Regions from separate parts of the Kitasatospora cinereorecta genome, predicted to be linked through region 1. Evidence: riboswitches for the same ligand, from Rfam matches in the RefSeq annotation. Region 1 holds a riboswitch; each other region holds the start of a gene.

Evidence for each region. A riboswitch is a leader RNA that binds a small molecule or an ion and turns the genes downstream of it on or off. The one in region 1 is predicted to bind cyclic di-AMP.
Region 2: it holds a riboswitch for cyclic di-AMP, as region 1 does, so the genes downstream of both, ACFPN0_RS26035 (transglycosylase SLT domain-containing protein) here and ACFPN0_RS17830 (M23 family metallopeptidase) in region 1, are expected to answer to the same signal.
Region 3: it holds a riboswitch for cyclic di-AMP, as region 1 does, so the genes downstream of both, ACFPN0_RS13030 (transglycosylase family protein) here and ACFPN0_RS17830 (M23 family metallopeptidase) in region 1, are expected to answer to the same signal.
Region 4: it holds a riboswitch for cyclic di-AMP, as region 1 does, so the genes downstream of both, ACFPN0_RS29855 (M23 family metallopeptidase) here and ACFPN0_RS17830 (M23 family metallopeptidase) in region 1, are expected to answer to the same signal.

What each region holds. Positions count from the first base shown of each region.
Region 1 covers NZ_JBHSJP010000001.1:3,874,271-3,878,558, forward strand. The annotation lists gene ACFPN0_RS17820 (MerR family transcriptional regulator) at 120-866, shown strand; gene ACFPN0_RS17825 (PP2C family protein-serine/threonine phosphatase) at 1,000-2,157, shown strand; cyclic di-AMP (ydaO/yuaA leader) riboswitch at 2,391-2,543, shown strand; gene ACFPN0_RS17830 (M23 family metallopeptidase) at 2,555-3,595, shown strand; gene ACFPN0_RS17835 (PrsW family intramembrane metalloprotease) at 3,826-4,288, opposite strand, start outside.
Region 2 covers NZ_JBHSJP010000001.1:5,739,045-5,743,332, reverse strand. The annotation lists gene ACFPN0_RS26050 (SIS domain-containing protein) at 1-556, shown strand, start outside; gene ACFPN0_RS26045 (hypothetical protein) at 628-1,152, opposite strand; gene ACFPN0_RS26040 (hypothetical protein) at 1,195-1,329, opposite strand; gene ACFPN0_RS26035 (transglycosylase SLT domain-containing protein) at 1,570-2,439, opposite strand; cyclic di-AMP (ydaO/yuaA leader) riboswitch at 2,442-2,629, opposite strand; gene ACFPN0_RS26030 (hypothetical protein) at 2,988-3,224, shown strand; gene ACFPN0_RS26025 (SMI1/KNR4 family protein) at 3,322-3,948, opposite strand; gene ACFPN0_RS26020 (ferredoxin) at 4,272-4,288, opposite strand, start outside.
Region 3 covers NZ_JBHSJP010000001.1:2,868,759-2,873,046, forward strand. The annotation lists gene ACFPN0_RS13020 (FtsB family cell division protein) at 1-422, opposite strand, end outside; gene eno (phosphopyruvate hydratase) at 534-1,820, opposite strand; gene ACFPN0_RS13030 (transglycosylase family protein) at 2,104-2,802, opposite strand; cyclic di-AMP (ydaO/yuaA leader) riboswitch at 2,803-2,973, opposite strand; gene ACFPN0_RS13035 (transglycosylase family protein) at 3,264-4,238, opposite strand.
Region 4 covers NZ_JBHSJP010000001.1:6,616,732-6,621,019, reverse strand. The annotation lists gene ACFPN0_RS29870 (STM4011 family radical SAM protein) at 1-92, shown strand, start outside; gene ACFPN0_RS29865 (GNAT family N-acetyltransferase) at 49-540, opposite strand; gene ACFPN0_RS29860 (SGNH/GDSL hydrolase family protein) at 573-1,388, opposite strand; gene ACFPN0_RS29855 (M23 family metallopeptidase) at 1,577-2,500, opposite strand; cyclic di-AMP (ydaO/yuaA leader) riboswitch at 2,505-2,676, opposite strand; gene ACFPN0_RS29850 (tyrosine-protein phosphatase) at 3,084-3,893, shown strand; gene ACFPN0_RS29845 (DUF6126 family protein) at 3,956-4,129, opposite strand; gene ACFPN0_RS29840 (helix-turn-helix domain-containing protein) at 4,201-4,288, opposite strand, start outside.

The sequences.
Region 1 (4,288 bases):
TGAAGACAGAGGCCCGGATCCTTCCAAGGATCCGGGCCTCTGTCATGTGCGTGCGCGGTCGTGCCCGTGCCACTTTCCCGCTTGACCTTGACGCTACGTAAACATCTAGCGTTTCCGGCATGGAGTGGTCCATCCAGGAAATCGCCAGGGAAGCCGGCACCACGAGCCGAACGCTCCGGCACTACGGAGATCTCGGTCTCCTCGTGCCGAGCCGTACGGGTGCCAACGGCTACCGCTACTACGACCAGGGCGCCCTCGTCCGGCTGCAGCGCATCCTGCTGCTGCGGGAGCTGGGGCTCCCGCTGCCCGCCATCAAGGACGTACTGGAGGGGCAGCGGGACACCTCTGCGGCGCTGCGGACCCATCTGCGCCTGCTGGAGCAGGAGCGGGAGCGCGTCGGGCGGCAGATCGCCTCGGTGCGGACCACTCTCCACAGGACCGAGAAGGGAGAAGAGCTCATGGCGGGAGAAGTGTTCGACGGCTTCGACCACACGGTGTACGAGCAGGAGGTCACCGAGCGCTGGGGCCGGGCCGCGTACGAGGAGGGCGACCGGTGGTGGCGCGCGCTGAGCCACGGGGAGCGTGCCGACTTCCAGGGCGTGCACGACGCGATCGCGTGGGACTACGGGGCGGCCCGGGAAGCAGGCCGGGAAGCGGGCGGCCAGGAGGCGCAGGACATCGCACGGCGCCACTGCGCGTGGCTTTCGGGCACCACGACGGTCACCCGGTCGTACGTGACCGGCCTCGCCGAGATATATGTCGCCGATCCGCGCTTCGGGAAGAACTACGATCGGTACGGAGACGGCACCGCCGTCTTCGTACGGGATGCACTGACGATCTACGCGCAGCGCCGGCTATCCGACTGACCTCCGGACGACGGGGCTCCGGCGCGCTCCTCCCTTCGGCCGATGACCGGTCGCCGCACGGCGCGGCTCCGGCCGGCCCGGATGGAGCGCGGTACCGTCCGCAGCCGTGGGCGGACCGGGCAGGAGTGCACAGGTGGGGAAGCGGGACAGCCGACGAGGCGGAGCCGACGGGGGCATCGGCGCCCGGCGGTTCGTGCGTGCGCTGCCCGCCCTGATGATCGGGGGCGGGATCGTCTTCGACCTCGTGACTCCGCCCGCCGTCACCGCCGTTCCGCTCTTCGCGGCGGCCCCGCTGATCGCCGCCCCGTTCTTCTCGCTGGCCAGCACCGTCCGTACCGGTGTGGCCGCCGTCCTCGCCGTCCTCGTGATCCGGCTCTCGGACGGTCTGATCACCGAGGTCGTGCCGGTCACCGATCTGCTCACCGTGATCACGGTCTCCGCGCTCGCCCTGGTCATCAACGGTGTCGTACGGCGCAGCAACGAGCAGTTGGCCTCGGCCCGGGTCATCGCGGAGACCGCGATGCGCGCGGTGCTCCCGACGCCGGACGACCGGATCGGCGGTCTGCTGGTCGCGGCGCGGTACGAGGCGGCGCAGGCGGACGAGTTCGTCGGCGGTGACCTGTTCGCCGTCGCGGACACCCCGCACGGGGTGCGGTTGGTCGTCGGGGACGTCCGGGGCAAGGGGCTGGACGCCGTGGAGGCGGTGGCGGTGGTGATCGGGGCCTTCCGGGAGGCGGCCGAGCAGGAGCTGTCGCTGGAGGGGGTGGCGCAGCGGCTGGAGCGGGCGCTGGCGCGGGAATCGAGCCGGCGCGGCGGGCTCGATTCCATGGAGGGGTTCGTCACCGCCGTGCTCGCCGAGATTCCGGCGGGATCGGGCACGGTGCGGATCGTGAACCGCGGTCACCCCGAGCCGATCCTGCTGCACGCGGACGGGGCGCTCGAGGTGCTGGCGCCGACCGTGCCCGCGCTGCCGATCGGGATGGACCTGGGGGTGTGGCCGGACCGCTCGGACGAGTGGGAGCTGCCGGCCGGGGCGACGCTCCTGGTCTTCACCGACGGCCTCTCCGAGGCGAGGGGCGCGGACGGGGTCTTCTACGACCCGGCTGCCCGGCTGCGCGGCCGGATCTTCCCGGGGCCCGAGGAGCTGCTCTCCGCGCTCACCGACGACGTACGGCTGCACACCGGGGGCCACTCGACCGACGACATGGCGCTGCTCGCCGTGGGCCGGCCCGCGCGGGGGCAGCCGGAGCGGCGGACGACGGTGAGGATCGTGGGGCGTGGCAGTGGATGACCGTCGCGACTGTCCGTAGTCGCTGCGTGCCACTCCGCATAACATTTGACATACCGTCAGAAATTTGTGACCGGACCGGGAATAGGCAACTGGCCCGTTTGCGACCGTTTCCTGCCCTGAAGTCCAGGCCGGAGTGACGAACGATCAGTCGGAACGGCTTGGAATCGGGCCCCGGTGTCTATTAACGTTCGATAACGCAGCGCGGTTGTCCCAGTCGTCGCAAGAGGCGGCACCGTGCGCGAGCGCCGAATTCCGCAAGGGAACCGGGGAACCACCTACATGGGGTGAATCGGGCACCTGTGTCTCGTGAGAGACGAAGGGGCCCGTAGGAGACCTTCCTGCTCCGAACCCGTCAGCTAACCCGGTAGGCGAGAAGGAAGGAAAGGAGTGCGCCCACGTGGCGTCCAATCAGCCTGCCCCCGAGGCCCCGGCATCCTTCAGGACCGACATCGTCGGTGGCGAGGAGAGGACCTGGGAGGAATGGAATCCCACCGAGGAGTCCATACGTCCCGTTCGCGGCAGGCACCGCGTAGCCAAGCAGCGCGGTCTCGCCCGTAGCTCCACCGTCCTCGGCGTCGGCGTCATCGCGGCCGTCGGTGCGGGTGGCATGGCCACGGCACAGAGCAAGCCGCCGGTCTCCATCTCTCTTCCCGATTCCATCGCGGACAATCTGCCTGACACCAAGTCCCTTCCCGGTGTGAGTGCTTTCATGTCCGACGACTCCGACGCGGACACCGGGACGGCCGCCGACTCCTCGCCGCTCACCACCGCCGGCATCACGGCCGCCGAGGCCGAGCAGGGCGCCACCGACGCCGGTGAGGCGCTGCGCGCCCGCATCCTCCAGCAGGCCGAGCAGCAGCAGGCCGGAGCCGATGCCGAGGCCAAGGCCGCGGAGGAGAAGGCCGCCGCCGAGCAGGCCGCGGCCCTGGCCACCAAGCAGCAGAGCAAGGCCGAGGCAGAGGCCGCAGCCGAGAAGAAGGCGGCCGAGGAGAGGGCGGCGGCGAAGGCCGAGGCCGAGCGTCTCGCCAAGCTCGCCGCCAGCTACGCCCTCCCGACGTCCTCGTACACGATCACCACGACCTATGGCCAGGCCGGTTCGATGTGGTCCTCCGGTTACCACACCGGGCTGGACTTCGCGGCTCCGACCGGTACCCCGATCAAGGCCGTGCACAGCGGCACGGTGAAGTCGGCCGGCTGGTCCGGCTCGTACGGTTACCACACGGTCCTGGAGCTCGACGACGGCACGGAGGTCTCGTACTCCCACCAGTCCTCGATGAACGTGACCGCCGGTCAGAAGGTCAACACGGGCGACACCATCGGCCGTGTGGGCTCCACCGGGAATTCGACCGGTCCCCACCTCCACCTGGAGGTCCACACCGCGGACGGCTCGGCCATCGACCCCATGAACTGGCTGCGCAGCAAGGGCCTGACGATCTGAGCCCCGCGCCCGAACGGCGTACCTGAACCCCGGCAGCCCTGACGCACACCCCCCGACGTCAGGGCTGCCGGTCTGTCCGCGCGCGGGGCGGCTCGACGGAACAGTCGCCCCGGCCGGGCGAGCGGCGGCCGGCGGAGCTCACCGAAGCGTCGGCCCGACCGCAGCGGCTGCGCGGAGGTACGGGGCGTCGACAGCCTCTCTTCGGGCCCGTCCTCGACGCGGGCCCTCGGCTATCCGGGCGGCAGTGGCCCGTTGCCGGTGCCCGGTTGCCGCGCACCCGGCTGGAGGTACGGGTTGTAGCCGCCGTAGTGCCGGTGCGGAGCTTGCTGCTGCGGATGTGGTGCGCCGTAGGGGACCTGGCGGGGGAACGGGGCCGCCGGCGAGCGGAGGGCACGGACGCGGCCCGTCGCATGGGCCGCGTACGTCAGGGCCGGGCCGGCGATGTCCCGGCGCTGCCACAGGTGGTGCAGCAGCTCCCGCTCCCGTACCGCGAAGTCCGGGCCCGGCCCGTCGCGGCGGGCCCCGCGGCGCAGTACGGCCAGTGACGTGGCGAACACCTCGTACTCCGCGACCACGCGGACCGCGGCCCTGCCCCGGGCCCGGTCCGGGTGGCCGTGCCAGTGCCTGGCCATGTCGCGGGCCACGCCCCGCGCCCGCATGGAGGCCAGCGCGAGCGGCTCGGTGGGTGTCAGC
Region 2 (4,288 bases), 1.9 Mb from region 1:
GACCGCGGTGATGACGGCCGCCGACGAGGCGGTCGTGCTGGACTTCGCCGACGAACGGTCCGTGGTGCAGACGCGGTTCGCCACGACCGCACTCACCCTGTTCCGTGCCCATCTCGGGCTGCACACCGACGACGTCGTACGGGACGCGGAGGCGGCGCTGGCCGGGCCGCTGCCCGAAGGGCTGCTGGAATGCTCCCAGTTCAGCTTCCTGGGCCAGGGCTGGACGGTCGGACTCGCCAACGAGGCGGCGCTCAAGATGAAGGAGGCGTCCCTGTCCTGGACGGAGTCGTATCCGGCGATGGAATACCGCCACGGTCCCATCAGCATCGCCGCGGCTGGGACGGCGACCTGGATGTTCGGCCCCGCGCCGGAGGGCCTGGCGGAGCAGGTGCGGGCGACCGGCGCCCGCTGGGTGGAAAGCGGCCTGGACCCGCTGGCCGACCTGGTCCGGGTCCAGCGGCTGGCGATCGCCCGCGCGGCGGCCCGCGGCCTCGACCCGGACCTTCCCCGTCACCTCACCCGATCGGTGGTGCTCGACGGAGCCACCGCGGGCTGAGTCACGGCACGGCCGGGCGGGTGCCGGGCGGTTCGCCCGCCCGGCACACCGCTCCACGGACCGTGTCGCGGTCAGTCCTCTTCGAAGTAGGCGTCCAGCGCGGCGTCGAGCTCCGCCGTCCACTCCTTGAGGCTGCTCCGGGCCTCCGCCTCGACCTCGGCGTTGAACCACCGGCGGCTCGACACGTGCACCGTGACGGTGAACCGACGCCCGAAGCGGGCGGTCTTGACCTCGACCGCGCCGATCTCGCTCCAGTCGAACTCCGCCTCCTGGTCGTCCAGCGTGAACCGGACGCCGTCCCGGTCCACCCGGATGGATCCGCGCCGGTCGCTGACCTCGAAGACGGGCCCGTCGGCCTCGTCACCGTCCTCGCGCGAGGCCGGGGCGGCGGGCTCCTGCCCGGCGTCCCGCGGCGCCTGCGCCGCCTCGGCACCGGCGGGCACACCGGACGTCTCGGGCTCTTCCGGCACCTCCGACGCCTTCTCCGCTCCACCCTCCGTCCGCGCGGGGGCAGGGGCCGTCAGGCCGGGGATGTACGCCGGGTCCGTGCCCGCGGCGAACTCGGGCTTCGTGTTGGAATCTATACGCTGCTCCACGGCGGGCAGTATGGTCGACGAACCTGTACGTGACCAGTCGCCCTACGGCCGGGCACCGCGGCACTGCGGCGGAATCCACCGGAACGCGGCGGCGTCGCGCCGGCCCCGGCCGGCGGACATGCCCGGCGCACGGCAGGCACCCGCACGAGCGGCCGACCGGAGTTCCCCGTCGCTCACGCCACGACGATCACGAGCAACTCCCCCGCCCCCAGGCATGGTTGCCCCCGTCGGCACGGGCGGGGAAGCCGCGGTGCGGGGCCGCGGCCCGGGGAACACCGACACCCCCGCACCCGCGGCAGGCTCGTGCCGCATGCCGACCGATCGCCGCCGCCGCGCCGGACACGAACGACGGGTGGTGCGGGTTCTTCCGAACCCGCACCACCCGTCGTCGGTGCTCCGCTGTCACACGGCGGAGCCTCAGTAGGCGCCGAACACGTTGTCGATCGAGCCGTACCGGTCGGCGGCGTAGTTGCACGCGGCCGTAATGTTGGCGACCGGGTCGTAGCTGTCCATCGACGTACCGGGCACGTGGTAGGCCTGGAAGGTCGGGTCGATCACCTGCAGCAGGCCCTTGGACGGGATGCCCGCGGCGGCGTTCGAGTCCCAGTTGTTGATGGCCATCGGGTTGCCCGAGGACTCACGCATGATGTTGCGGTGGATGCCGTCGTAGCTGCCCGGGATGCCGTGCTCGGCCATGACCGCCAGCGACTCCTTGATCCAGCCGTCGAGGTCGTTCGTGTACGCGGCGGGAGCGGCGGCCGGCGCCGCCGCGGGCGCGCCCTGCGCGCCCTGCGCGGCGAGCGCGGTGCCGGTGCGGTCCGAGCGGTCGGCACGGTCGGCACTCCGCTCGGCGGAGGCGGACGCCTTGGATTCGGCCTTGTCCGCCGTTCCGGCCTTGTCCGCCGACTTGCTCTCGGCCTTCGCACCGATCGTCAGCTTCAGACCGGCGTGAATGAGGTCGGGGTTTCCACCGACGGCCTTTCGGTTGTCGGCGTACAGCGCCTTCCAGCCGCCTTCGACGGAATGCTCACGCGCGATCTTGGAAAGAGAATCGCCAATGATCACGGAATAGGTGACGGGCGCGGACTTCTGCGCGGCAATCGCCTTGCCGGATACGGCAGTCGACGTGGTCACCTTTTCGACGGCGACCGGCTGCGCCGGTGCGGCGAAGGCTCCGGTCGCGCCGATCACGGGAAGGGCGAGAGCGGCTCCGCCCGTGCTCACGGCGATGATGCCGCGGGTCAGCGAACTGGTCCTGAAACGACGGTGCTTACCCTTTGCGGGCATGGTGAATTCCTCTCCGCCGCCTGCGAAGTGAGCTGTCGGGTTCGGGCTGGAGATGCCCGGCCGCATGTGCATGCGACTTCACCCCGAGCCGCTCCGGGTACCGGATCGGCACTTACCTGGGTCCCCCGCTCCTGCCGTACGAGATGTGGTCGGGTTCCCGGACGGCGGCAGGATTCGGCGTTCCATCCGGAGTGAGGGTGACCGTAGGCGAGGAATAGCGAAAGGAACAAGCCCCGAATTCGTGATCACAATTCACTTGCAAGATCGATCCATCGGAATTCATGTAATCAACCCCACACCCACGATGCCAACCTTCTTGGCGCGCAAGGGAACCGGTCGACATGTCGATGCGTCCGGGACCCGCGGCAGTGACTCTGGTCACGAGGTCCGAAAAGGGCGATTTGCGACCACCTGAAACCACTCGGGTCGCACGAAATGGCCTTTTATGAATTACGGGATGAATTACTGATAACTCACTAAATCGGGCATACGGCTCATTGGTACGTTTCAGGGCATATCAGCGGCAGCCGCGTGGAATCGATCAGCGCATGACCCACAGCGCACGCCCTCACCCCACGAACCCGCGGATCACCGTCCTGCCCGTCCAGCCCGGCGATCCGCCGTTCCGCATCATGGAGATCGACGGAGAGATGGCCGGCCGGGCGACCTCGATGACGGACGTGCTGTTCATCGCGCGGGCTGCCGGCATCAGGGTCCATGACCTCGACGACCCGGCGGCGGTCCGGTGGGTGGGCGGCGGCAAGCTCACCTGGAGGCCGCACTGAGCCCGGCGCACACCGCACGGGGCGTCGCCCTGCCTGCGCGCCTCCCCGACCGTGCGTCCACGCCGCGCCACCACACGAGCATCGTGGCGCCGTCGCCTCAGCCGGCCGGAAGTTCGCCGGTCCAGGGGTCGAGGCCCGCCCTGCGTCGGGCCCGCTGGACGACCCGGCTCACGAACGCGTGCGACTGACGCCCCCTCATCCCGTCCACGCTGAGGGGGACGGACTCGAAGCTGCCGGCCAGCAGCCTCCGGAGGAACTCGGCCATCCCGAAGCGGTACACCGCGAAGGTCGGCACGGTGTGCCGGCCGCAGACCACCACGGGCCAGCGGTCGGGGTCCTCGTCCGTCGTCAGCCAGCAGAGGATGTCCGCCTCGGTGGTCGTACCCCAGGCGAGCAGCGCACCGGGATCGAGCACCAGATCCGTCCCCGCAGGATCGGCCCAGACCTCGTCGGCCTCCACCCGCCACACCTCGCGGACGGCACCGGTCCCGTCGGCCATGGCATCGGCCGGGCGGCACCCGTCCGGTGCGTCCGCGGGCAGCGGCCGGTGCACGACGATCACGTCGTCGACCGACCCTTCCCCGTAGGCCCTCATGAAAGCCTTGTAGTCGGCGGGGAAACAGGCCCCCCACCGTGCTTCCGCGACGGCCCAGTCGACCTGCTCGTCGGTGCCGTACGTCGTCGGCAGCAAGCGCTCCAGTGCCTCGATGGGCCGGGGGATCACCGGCCGCCTCCCCGTACGCGCACACCTCGTAACGCGCATCCGTGCCCCGGATTCCGGCCGCTCACGCTCCGTCCCCACACCAGCGACTCCCCGCCTGTCCCGTGGAAGGACCTGTTCCTCCCTCAGGCCCAGCGACCGGCGGGCCGCGAACATCACACCGGCCGGCCCGGAACACCCCCGCGGGCGGGGTGGGGCCGTGCTGGTGTCCGGGAAGAGTCGCCGGCGCCGGGCCTGCTCGGTGGCGCCGGTGCGGGATTCCGGGCGCCGCGGCTGTGGTCAGTCCGCCGCGGAGGCTCCGACGACCAGGACGGATGGGGGCTGGTTCACGTGGCCTCGGCCT
Region 3 (4,288 bases), 1.0 Mb from region 1:
GGCCTGCCCGTCGCGCCCGGTTCCCCGCGGCGGACCTCCGACGCGTCCGGGTCGATCACCGTGTAGCCGGTCTCCCCGGGCAGGACGTAGTGCAGGTGCTGACGGGCGAGACGACGGATGTACGCGTCGTCCTGGAGCCGCGCCTTCTCGTCCCGCAGCTCCTCGGTCCGCTCGTGCGCCTCCCGCGAGAGCCTCTCCTGATCCGCGATCTGGTCGCGCTGGGAGATGTACTGCCGCATCGGGTACGCGAGGGCGACCACCAGGGAGCAGACGATCAGCGCCAGGAACGCGGCCCGGCCGGTGAGCCGGGAGCGCCGGGCCTGGCGGCGGTTCTGGGACCGGTAGACGCGGGCCGCCGTCTGCTCGCCGAGCAGCCGCAGCCTGGTCGCTGTGGAGAACCGGTCACGATCCTTCCCGGCCATCTCTCACGCCTCCCCGTTACGCACGTCCGTCCCCGCACACGGTACGGGACCGAGTGCGGGGACGGACGGAGGCCGGTGCCGAACGGGGGCTCAGCTCCTGCTGCCGGGCTGTCAGCCCTCGAAGCGGAACCGCGGGAACGCCGAACGGCCCGCGTACACCGCGGCGTCGTCGAGGATCTCCTCGATGCGCAGCAGCTGGTTGTACTTGGCGACACGGTCCGAGCGGGCCGGGGCGCCGGTCTTGATCTGACCGCAGTTCACGGCGACGGCGAGGTCGGCGATGGTGACGTCCTCGGTCTCACCGGAGCGGTGGGACATCATGCACTTGAAGCCGTTGCGCTGCGCGAGCTCGACGGCGTCCAGGGTCTCGGTCAGCGAACCGATCTGGTTGACCTTGACGAGCAGGGCGTTGGCCGAGCCCTCCTCGATGCCGCGGGCGAGGCGCTCCGGGTTGGTGACGAAGAGGTCGTCACCGACGATCTGCACCTTGGCGCCGAGCTTGTCGGTGATGACCTTCCAGCCGGCCCAGTCGTCCTCGTACAGCGGGTCCTCGATGGAGACGAGCGGGTACGCGGAGACGAGCTCCTCGTAGTACTCGGTCATCTCGGCGGCCGAACGGGACTTGCCCTCGAACTCGTAGACACCGTCCTTGTAGAACTCGGACGCGGCGACGTCGAGCGCGAGCGCGATGTCGCGGCCCGGGACGTAGCCGGCCTCCTTGACGGCCTCGATGATGAGGTCCAGGGCGGCGCGGTTGGACTCGAGGTTCGGGGCGAAGCCGCCCTCGTCGCCGAGACCGGTGGACAGGCCCTTGGTCTTCAGGACCTTCTTCAGGGTGTGGTAGATCTCCGCACCCCAGCGCAGGGCCTCGGAGAAGGACTCGGCGCCGATCGGCGCGATCATGAACTCCTGGATGTCCACGTTGGAGTCGGCGTGCGAGCCGCCGTTCAGGATGTTCATCATCGGAACGGGCAGCAGGTGCGCGTTCGGGCCGCCGAGGTAGCGGAACAACGGGAGGTCGGAGGCCTCGGACGCGGCGTGGGCCACGGCCAGCGAGACACCGAGGATGGCGTTGGCGCCGAGCGAGCCCTTGTTCTCGGTCGCGTCGAGGTCGAACATCGCCTGGTCGATGAGGCGCTGCTCGGTGGCGTCGTAACCGACGAGCTCCGGGCCGATCTGCTCGATGACGGCGAGGACGGCCTTCTCGACACCCTTGCCGTGGTAGCGGTTGGGGTCGCCGTCGCGAAGCTCGATGGCCTCGAACGCACCGGTGGAGGCGCCGGACGGAACGGCAGCACGTCCCGTGCTGCCGTCGTCGAGGCCAACCTCGACCTCGACCGTGGGGTTGCCCCGGGAGTCGAGGATTTCCCTGGCTACGACGACGTCGATGGACGGCACGAGGCATCTCCTTCTGGGATATGACACTGGTTGTGCAGGGTCACTGTGGCCTTGCGGCACGAGCCTAACCGGCCCGGCCCGCTCCGTCGGCCGACCGCCCGTCCCCTGGGACGAAAAAGGACCCAAGGACCCGCATTACCGGCAAAGCTCCAGAAATTTACTGGCCGGTAACTACAACAGTTGAACGATCGCCCTCACGGGACCCCCGGGAAAACGCCCCGGCCCGGCGCACACGGGGGTGAGCGCGCCGGGCCGGGAGCACCGCCGGGAGGAAAGGCCGGGACTACTTCAGGTGGAGCTGCTGACCCGGGAAGATCAGGTCGGCGTCCTCGACGATGTCGTCGTTCAGCTCGAACACCTTCTGCCAGCCGCCCTTGACGCCCTTGGCCCCGGCGATCGTGCTGAGGGTGTCGCCTGCCTTCACCTTGTATTCGCCGTCACCCTTCTTGACCTTGTCGCCGGTCGGAGTGGTCACGGTCTTCTCGGCCTCGGGGGCCGTGCGCGTCTCGCTGCGGCTGGCGGGCTGCTCGGCCTCGCGCTCCGGCTGAGCCGCCTTCGGCTCGGCCTCGCTCTGCGCGGAGCCGGTGTCGACACCCGGGTCCACACCGTCGTCGGTCAGGCCGCCGGCGCCGGCGCAGGCCCACGCACCCGGGCCCTGCAGGTCGAGGAGCTTCTCGGCGGTGGCTATCTGCTGGTCCTTGCTGGCCAGGTCGGCGCGGGAGGCGTACTGGGTGCCGCCGGCGGCCGCCCAGCTGGACTGCGAGAACTGCAGGCCGCCGTAGTAGCCGTTGCCGGTGTTGATGGACCAGTTGCCGCCGGACTCGCACTGCGCGACGGCTTCCCACGTGGCGACGGAGGCGGCGGAGGCACCGGTCGCGCCCATCAGCGGAACGGCCACGGCCGCACCGGTGACGCCGGCCAGGGTGGCGATACGGACGGCCTTGGACGGGCGACGGTGCTTGCCCTTGCTCGAAAGCAGCATGGTTCTCCTCACCGACGCCTACGAGGTGAGCTGTCGGGTTCGGGCCTGTGAGTTGCCCGGTCGCCCGCACTGGCAGGCGACTTCACCCCGAGCCGGCCCTCGCCCGTCTTCCGACGGCCGGGTCCGGCACTTACCTGGGTCCCCCGCTCCTGCCTACGGCGCTTTACGCGTCTGTCCCCTTCGGCCGACGGCAGGATTCGGCGTGTCGGTCGAAGGTGCCCGCGGTGCGAGCGGTTCAGACCGTAAACACACACAACGCCGACATTCAAAGATGGACATAACTGTCAATCAGCACTTATCACCCTGGAGGACCCTGCCGTTTCCGCAGGTCGGAGGCGATACGGGCCGAGCAGACGGGTGAGGCGGGCCAGTTCAAGCAAAGAGACCCATGTCTCACTTACGCATAAGTGGACATAGGCCCCTGAACTACCCCTGATTTTGGGGTGTTTTCCCGTCTTTGATCACTTGCCGACCGCGGCCTCGGCACCGGGCTGCGCGTCCGCTCCGGCATCCTTCGCGTCCGCCTGGAGGCCCAGGTCGAGACTCTGGCCGGGCAGGATCACATCCGGGTCGGAGCCCAGTTCCGTCTTGTTGGCCGCGTAGAGCGCGGGCCAGCCGCCGGGCAGTTCCCGCGCGTCGGCGATCGCCCAGAGGTTGTCGCCCTCGCGGACGGTGTAGGTCCCGTCCGCGCCGGCCTCCGCACCCTCACGGGCGCCGGACTCGCCGCGCGAGGCGTGCCGGCCGGACTCGCGCCCGCTCTCCAGGTCCGTCCCGGCATCCGCCTCGGGGGCCGCCGGACCGCGGTGCTTCCCGCCCGTCTCGCCGGCGCCCTTCGCGGCGCCGGACGTTCCGGACGCCCCGGGGGACGAAGAGGTGGAGGGCGACGAGGACGGCTCGGGCGCGTCCGGCGCGGCGTCCTCCTCGGACGTGTCCGCCTTGTCGTTCTTGTTCTTCCCGTCCGCCTTGTCCGGCGTCCCGCCCGAAGCGGTGTCCGACGGGGTCGCCGTGTCCGTTTGACCGGCGGACGGCTCGCCGCCCGGGTCGACGCCGGGCAGGGCGCCGTCCAGCGCGAGTCCGGAGATCACCGCGCAGCTGGGCCACGCCTGCGGCCCCTTGTCGCTCAGCACCTTCTCCGCGACCGATATCTGCTGCGAGCGGCTCGCGAGGTCGGCGCGGGAGGCGTACGCCGTGCCGCCGTAGGCCGACCAGTCGTCCTGCGAGAACTGCAGGCCGCCGTAGTGGCCGTTACCGAGGTCGGCGCTCCACATCCCGCCGCTCTCGCACTCGGCGACCCGGTCCCAGGTCGAGGCGTCGGCGGCGTGCGCGCCGGTCGCACCGAGCAGCGGGATGGCGATGGCCGATCCCGTCACGCCCGCGGCGACGACGATGGCGGGTGCCTGGCGAGGGCGGCGGTGTCTGCCATTCGCGGAGCCCATGGGATTGCCTTCCGTGTGACTGACATGTGACGGGTGAGTCGAACGGTGAA
Region 4 (4,288 bases), 2.7 Mb from region 1:
TGCTGGAGCGGATACCCGCCCGTCGGCAGACCGTCGCGCTGTCGCCGGTCAGGCTCGCGGAGCGGCGCCCGGGCCCGGCGGACGCACCATGAAAACGTCAACCGGGTCCTGGGCCTCCTGGACGAATCCGTGTCGCTCGTAGAGCCTGCGGGCGGCGCTGCCGCGCAGGACGTTCAGCCGTACGGCCACACCCTCCCGGTCGGCGTCCTCCAGCACCGCGCGCAGCACGGCGGATCCGAGACCCCGGCCCTGGTGGTGCGGTGTCAGGTAGAAGTGCTCCAGCAGCTTCCCGTCGGCGGCGGGCCGGACCGTGACACATCCCGCGAACTCACCGCCGGCCATGACGAGGGAGGTGTAGCGCGTGGTGAACGCATCCCGCAGCCGCTGCCGCACCCGGTGCTCGTCGTAGCGCCCGAGCCGCTCCAGGTCCGCGCGCATGACGAGGGCCCGCAGCTCCGCGACCGCCTCGACGTCCTCGGCCCGCGCGGCGCGCAGCACCCACTGCGCGCCGGGCGCCGGACCGGACGGCGCGCAGGCCACCGGGTCAGGTACCGCCCTGTCCGTCAGGGGACTCACAGCGGCAGCAGGTCGGGGCGCTTGGCCTCGACATGGTCGCCGGAGGACTCGCCGCGCAGCCGTCGTCCGATCCACGGCACGAGGTACTCACGCGCCCAGTGGATGTCGTCGCGCCGCACCTCGTACGTCCTTCGCTGCGCCTGCGGCGGCCACACCTGGTCGGGGTCGGCCGGTACGTCGAGTCCCAGGACCTGGGCGGCGCGCAGCGCGACCCGGGTGTGCCCCTCGGGCGAGAGATGCAGCCGGTCGTCGTCCCAGGCGCGCCTGTTCTGCACGGACCGCAGCGACCACAGGTCCAGGACCGGGCAGTCGTAGCGGTCGGCGATGGACCGGACATGGGCGGTGTACGTGGCGATCTTGCCGCGCAGGTGCCGGAGCACCGGAACGTGACGGGTGTCGAAGCCGGTGGTGACCATGACGGTGCCGACCACCCGCGTCAGTTCGGCGACCGCGCGCTCGAAGCGCTCCGCGACGTCGTCCGGGTCGGAGCCGGGCCGGATGATGTCGTTGCCGCCCGCGCAGAAGCTCACCAGATCCGGTGCCAGCTCCTTGGCGCGGGGGACCTGTTCCTCGACTATCTGGTCGAGGAGGCGTCCGCGTACGGCGAGATTGGCGTACCGGAAGTTCCCGTGCGGGCCGGCCGCCGCCGCGGGGACCGTGAGCTGGTCCGCGAGGATGACCGCGAACCGGTCGGCCCAGCCGAGGGGTCTCCCGTCGGGGCCGGGGTCCCCGACACCTTCGGTGAAGCTGTCGCCAATCGCTGCGTACGACCCGATGATGCCTCGTCGTGTGTTTCTCGAATCGTCTGCCACAAGCGCATATCCTGCACCTTCGAATGTGACCTACGCGACCGTAATACGGGGTTGACGGGTGGTGAGAAAGACCACCCGGTCAGGTTTTGGTAAAGCCGGAACAGAAGAGGGGCGGTGCGCCGCCGCGCACCGCCCCTCTTCTCCGCGTCACATGAGGACACTCATGCCGGACGCTTGCCCGGAGACGCTCAGATGGAGACCCCGTGCGAGCGCAGGTAGGCGATCGGGTCGACGTCGGAGCCGTAGCTCGGGCCGGTGCGGACCTCGAAGTGGAGGTGCGGGCCGGTGGAGTTGCCGGTGGAGCCGGAGAGGCCGATCTGCTGGCCGCCGGTGACGGTCTGGCCGGCGGAGACGCCGAGCGACGACAGGTGGGCGTACTGGGAGTACATGCCGTCGCTGTGCTGGATGACGACCTCGTTTCCGTACGAACCGCTCCAGCCGGCCGAGACCACGGTGCCCGGGCCGATGGACCGGATGCTGGTGCCGGAGGCGGCCTGGAAGTCGGATCCCGTGTGGTAGCCGCTGGACCAGCTGGCACCGGACGCGCGGTACGGGGTGGTGACGTTGGCGCCGGCGACCGGGGAGGCCCAGCCGGAGCTGTTGCCCTCGGAAGCAGCGGTGGAGTCGGCGGCGTTGGCGACCTTCGTCGTCTTCCTCTCGGCCGGGGCGGTCGGCTCGGGAGCTGGCTCGGCCTTCGAGGGCGCGGCCTTCGGCGCGGACTGCGTGGCCGGACCGGACGCCTTGGCGCCGAGGGTCAGCTTCATGCCCGGGAAGATCAGGCTCGGGTTGTCGCCGACGACCTCGCGGTTGTCCTTGTACAGCTTCTCCCAGCCGCCCTTGAGCTTCTGGTCTGCCGCGATCTTCGACAGGTAGTCGCCCGGGACCACGGAGTACGTCTTCGGGGCGCTCTGCTTCTTCGCCACCGAGGCGGCGGGCGTGCTGTGCGCCGCAGCGGCGGCGGACTTGGCGGCAGGCGCGGCCTGGTCCGCCGCGTGCGCGCCGGTGGCGCCGATCAGCGGAAGAGCGAGAACGGCGCCGCCGGTCCCGACGGCGAGGACACCGCGGGAGATCGGGCCGGTCCTGGTACGACGGTGCTTACCCTTTGCGGGCATGGGGAATTCCTCTCCGGCGCCTACGAGGTGAGCTGTCGGATTCGGGCTGGAGATGCCCGGTCGCGCTGGACGCGACTTGACCCCGAGCCGTTCCGGATCACTCCGGTCGGCGGCTTACCTGGTTCCCCCGCTCCTGCCACACGTTGGTCGGTGCGGATTCCGGGCGGCGGCAGGATTAGGCGTTCCGTCCGGATTGACCGTGACCGTAAGCGAGCCAGGACGCCGGGAACAAGCCGTCGGTTGCGAACCGGAATCCGCTCCGCATTTCCCGACCGGAATTCCGGTCACACTCCGTGGATTACGGATCTTGGCTTTCCGCGCAGGGTCCGGAATACCCGCATCCGATTCCGCCACACACCGTCACGGATATGATCCCGCTCACCTGCCACCCACCATCTCCCGCACAAGCAGGGCATGTTCCGCTAAATACGCAAATCCGGACATCACGCCGCTTCCCTCCCTTTTGAGCCGAGCCGAAAACGGGACGAAGGCCGAGACGGTTGCCCGATGAATGCATGTCGTATCGTCGCGAGCGTGCCCTCGTCGGCGAGCGGCGCCGACGCCAGACACTCCAGGAGTCCTTGTGACGCAGCTGCCAGAGGTTCCGTCGACCGACACCGAGCTGACCGGTGTCCGCAATTTCCGCGATGTGGGCGGGCTCCCGACCGTGGACGGCCGGAAGGTGCGGCACGGGCGCCTCTACCGCAGCGGACACCTGGCGCACGCCACCGAGGCCGACGCCGCCTTCCTCGCCGGCCTCGGCCTGCACACGGTCTTCGACTTCCGCAACGCGGCGGACCACAAGCTCGACGGCCACGACGTGGAACTGCCCGGCGTCCGGAATGTGAGCATTCCGCTCTCCGACCCGGCCGACGGCGCCGAGTTCTGGCGGCTCGTGCGCGACGGGAACATCCAGCAGTTGCGTTCGATCCTCGCCGACGGCAAGGGAACGGACCGCATGATCGCCTCGTACCGGTCGATCATCAGGGACCGTACGGCCGAGCACAGCCGGGTGCTGCACGCGCTGGCCGAGGACAGCGTGCCCGCGCTGATGCACTGCGCCGCGGGCAAGGACAGGGCCGGCCTCTCGATCGCGGTCTCACTGCTGGCCGTCGGCGTCGAGAGGGAAGCCATCGAGGCCGACTACCTGAAGTCCGACCACGCGCACCGCCGCTACAGGGTGCGGCGCAGCGACACCTCGTCGGCGGGGATGTCGGACGAGGTGATGGAGCTGCTCAATCCGCTGTTCGCCGCGCACTCCGACTACCTCGACGCCGCTTTCACGACGATCGAGGAGACCTGGGGCAGCACGGACCGCTACCTCTCCGAGGGTCTGAGGCTCACCCCCGTGACCCGCGAGAGGCTGCGCGAGCGTCTCGTCGAGGACGCCTAGGACCGGCGCGGCGGGTCAGCCCTTCGCCGTGCGCGGCCGGCCGTCGCCGGGGGCCGAGCGGGTCAGCCCTTGCCCGCCACGGTGAACAGGATGAAGAGGAAGGCCGCGATGACGTGCCCCGCCACCAGGTACGCGAAGAGCCGGATGACCACACCGCGGGGCATCTTCCGCTCCTGCGAGTCCGCGCCCTTCTCCCTGCGCGGGGTGAGCGGGTCGTAGTCTGTTGAATCGGACATGACAGTCCTCTCTTTCGACCGCTCGGGCCGAGGTGGACGAAGGGGGTGCGGGACGATGGGGCGGGCGGGGTTCACACGCGGTGGACCTCGTCGCCCAGACAGAGTTCGGCGGCGGGACTCTGCAACAGCGTGTGGACGAACAGCAGCCGCACGCCTCCG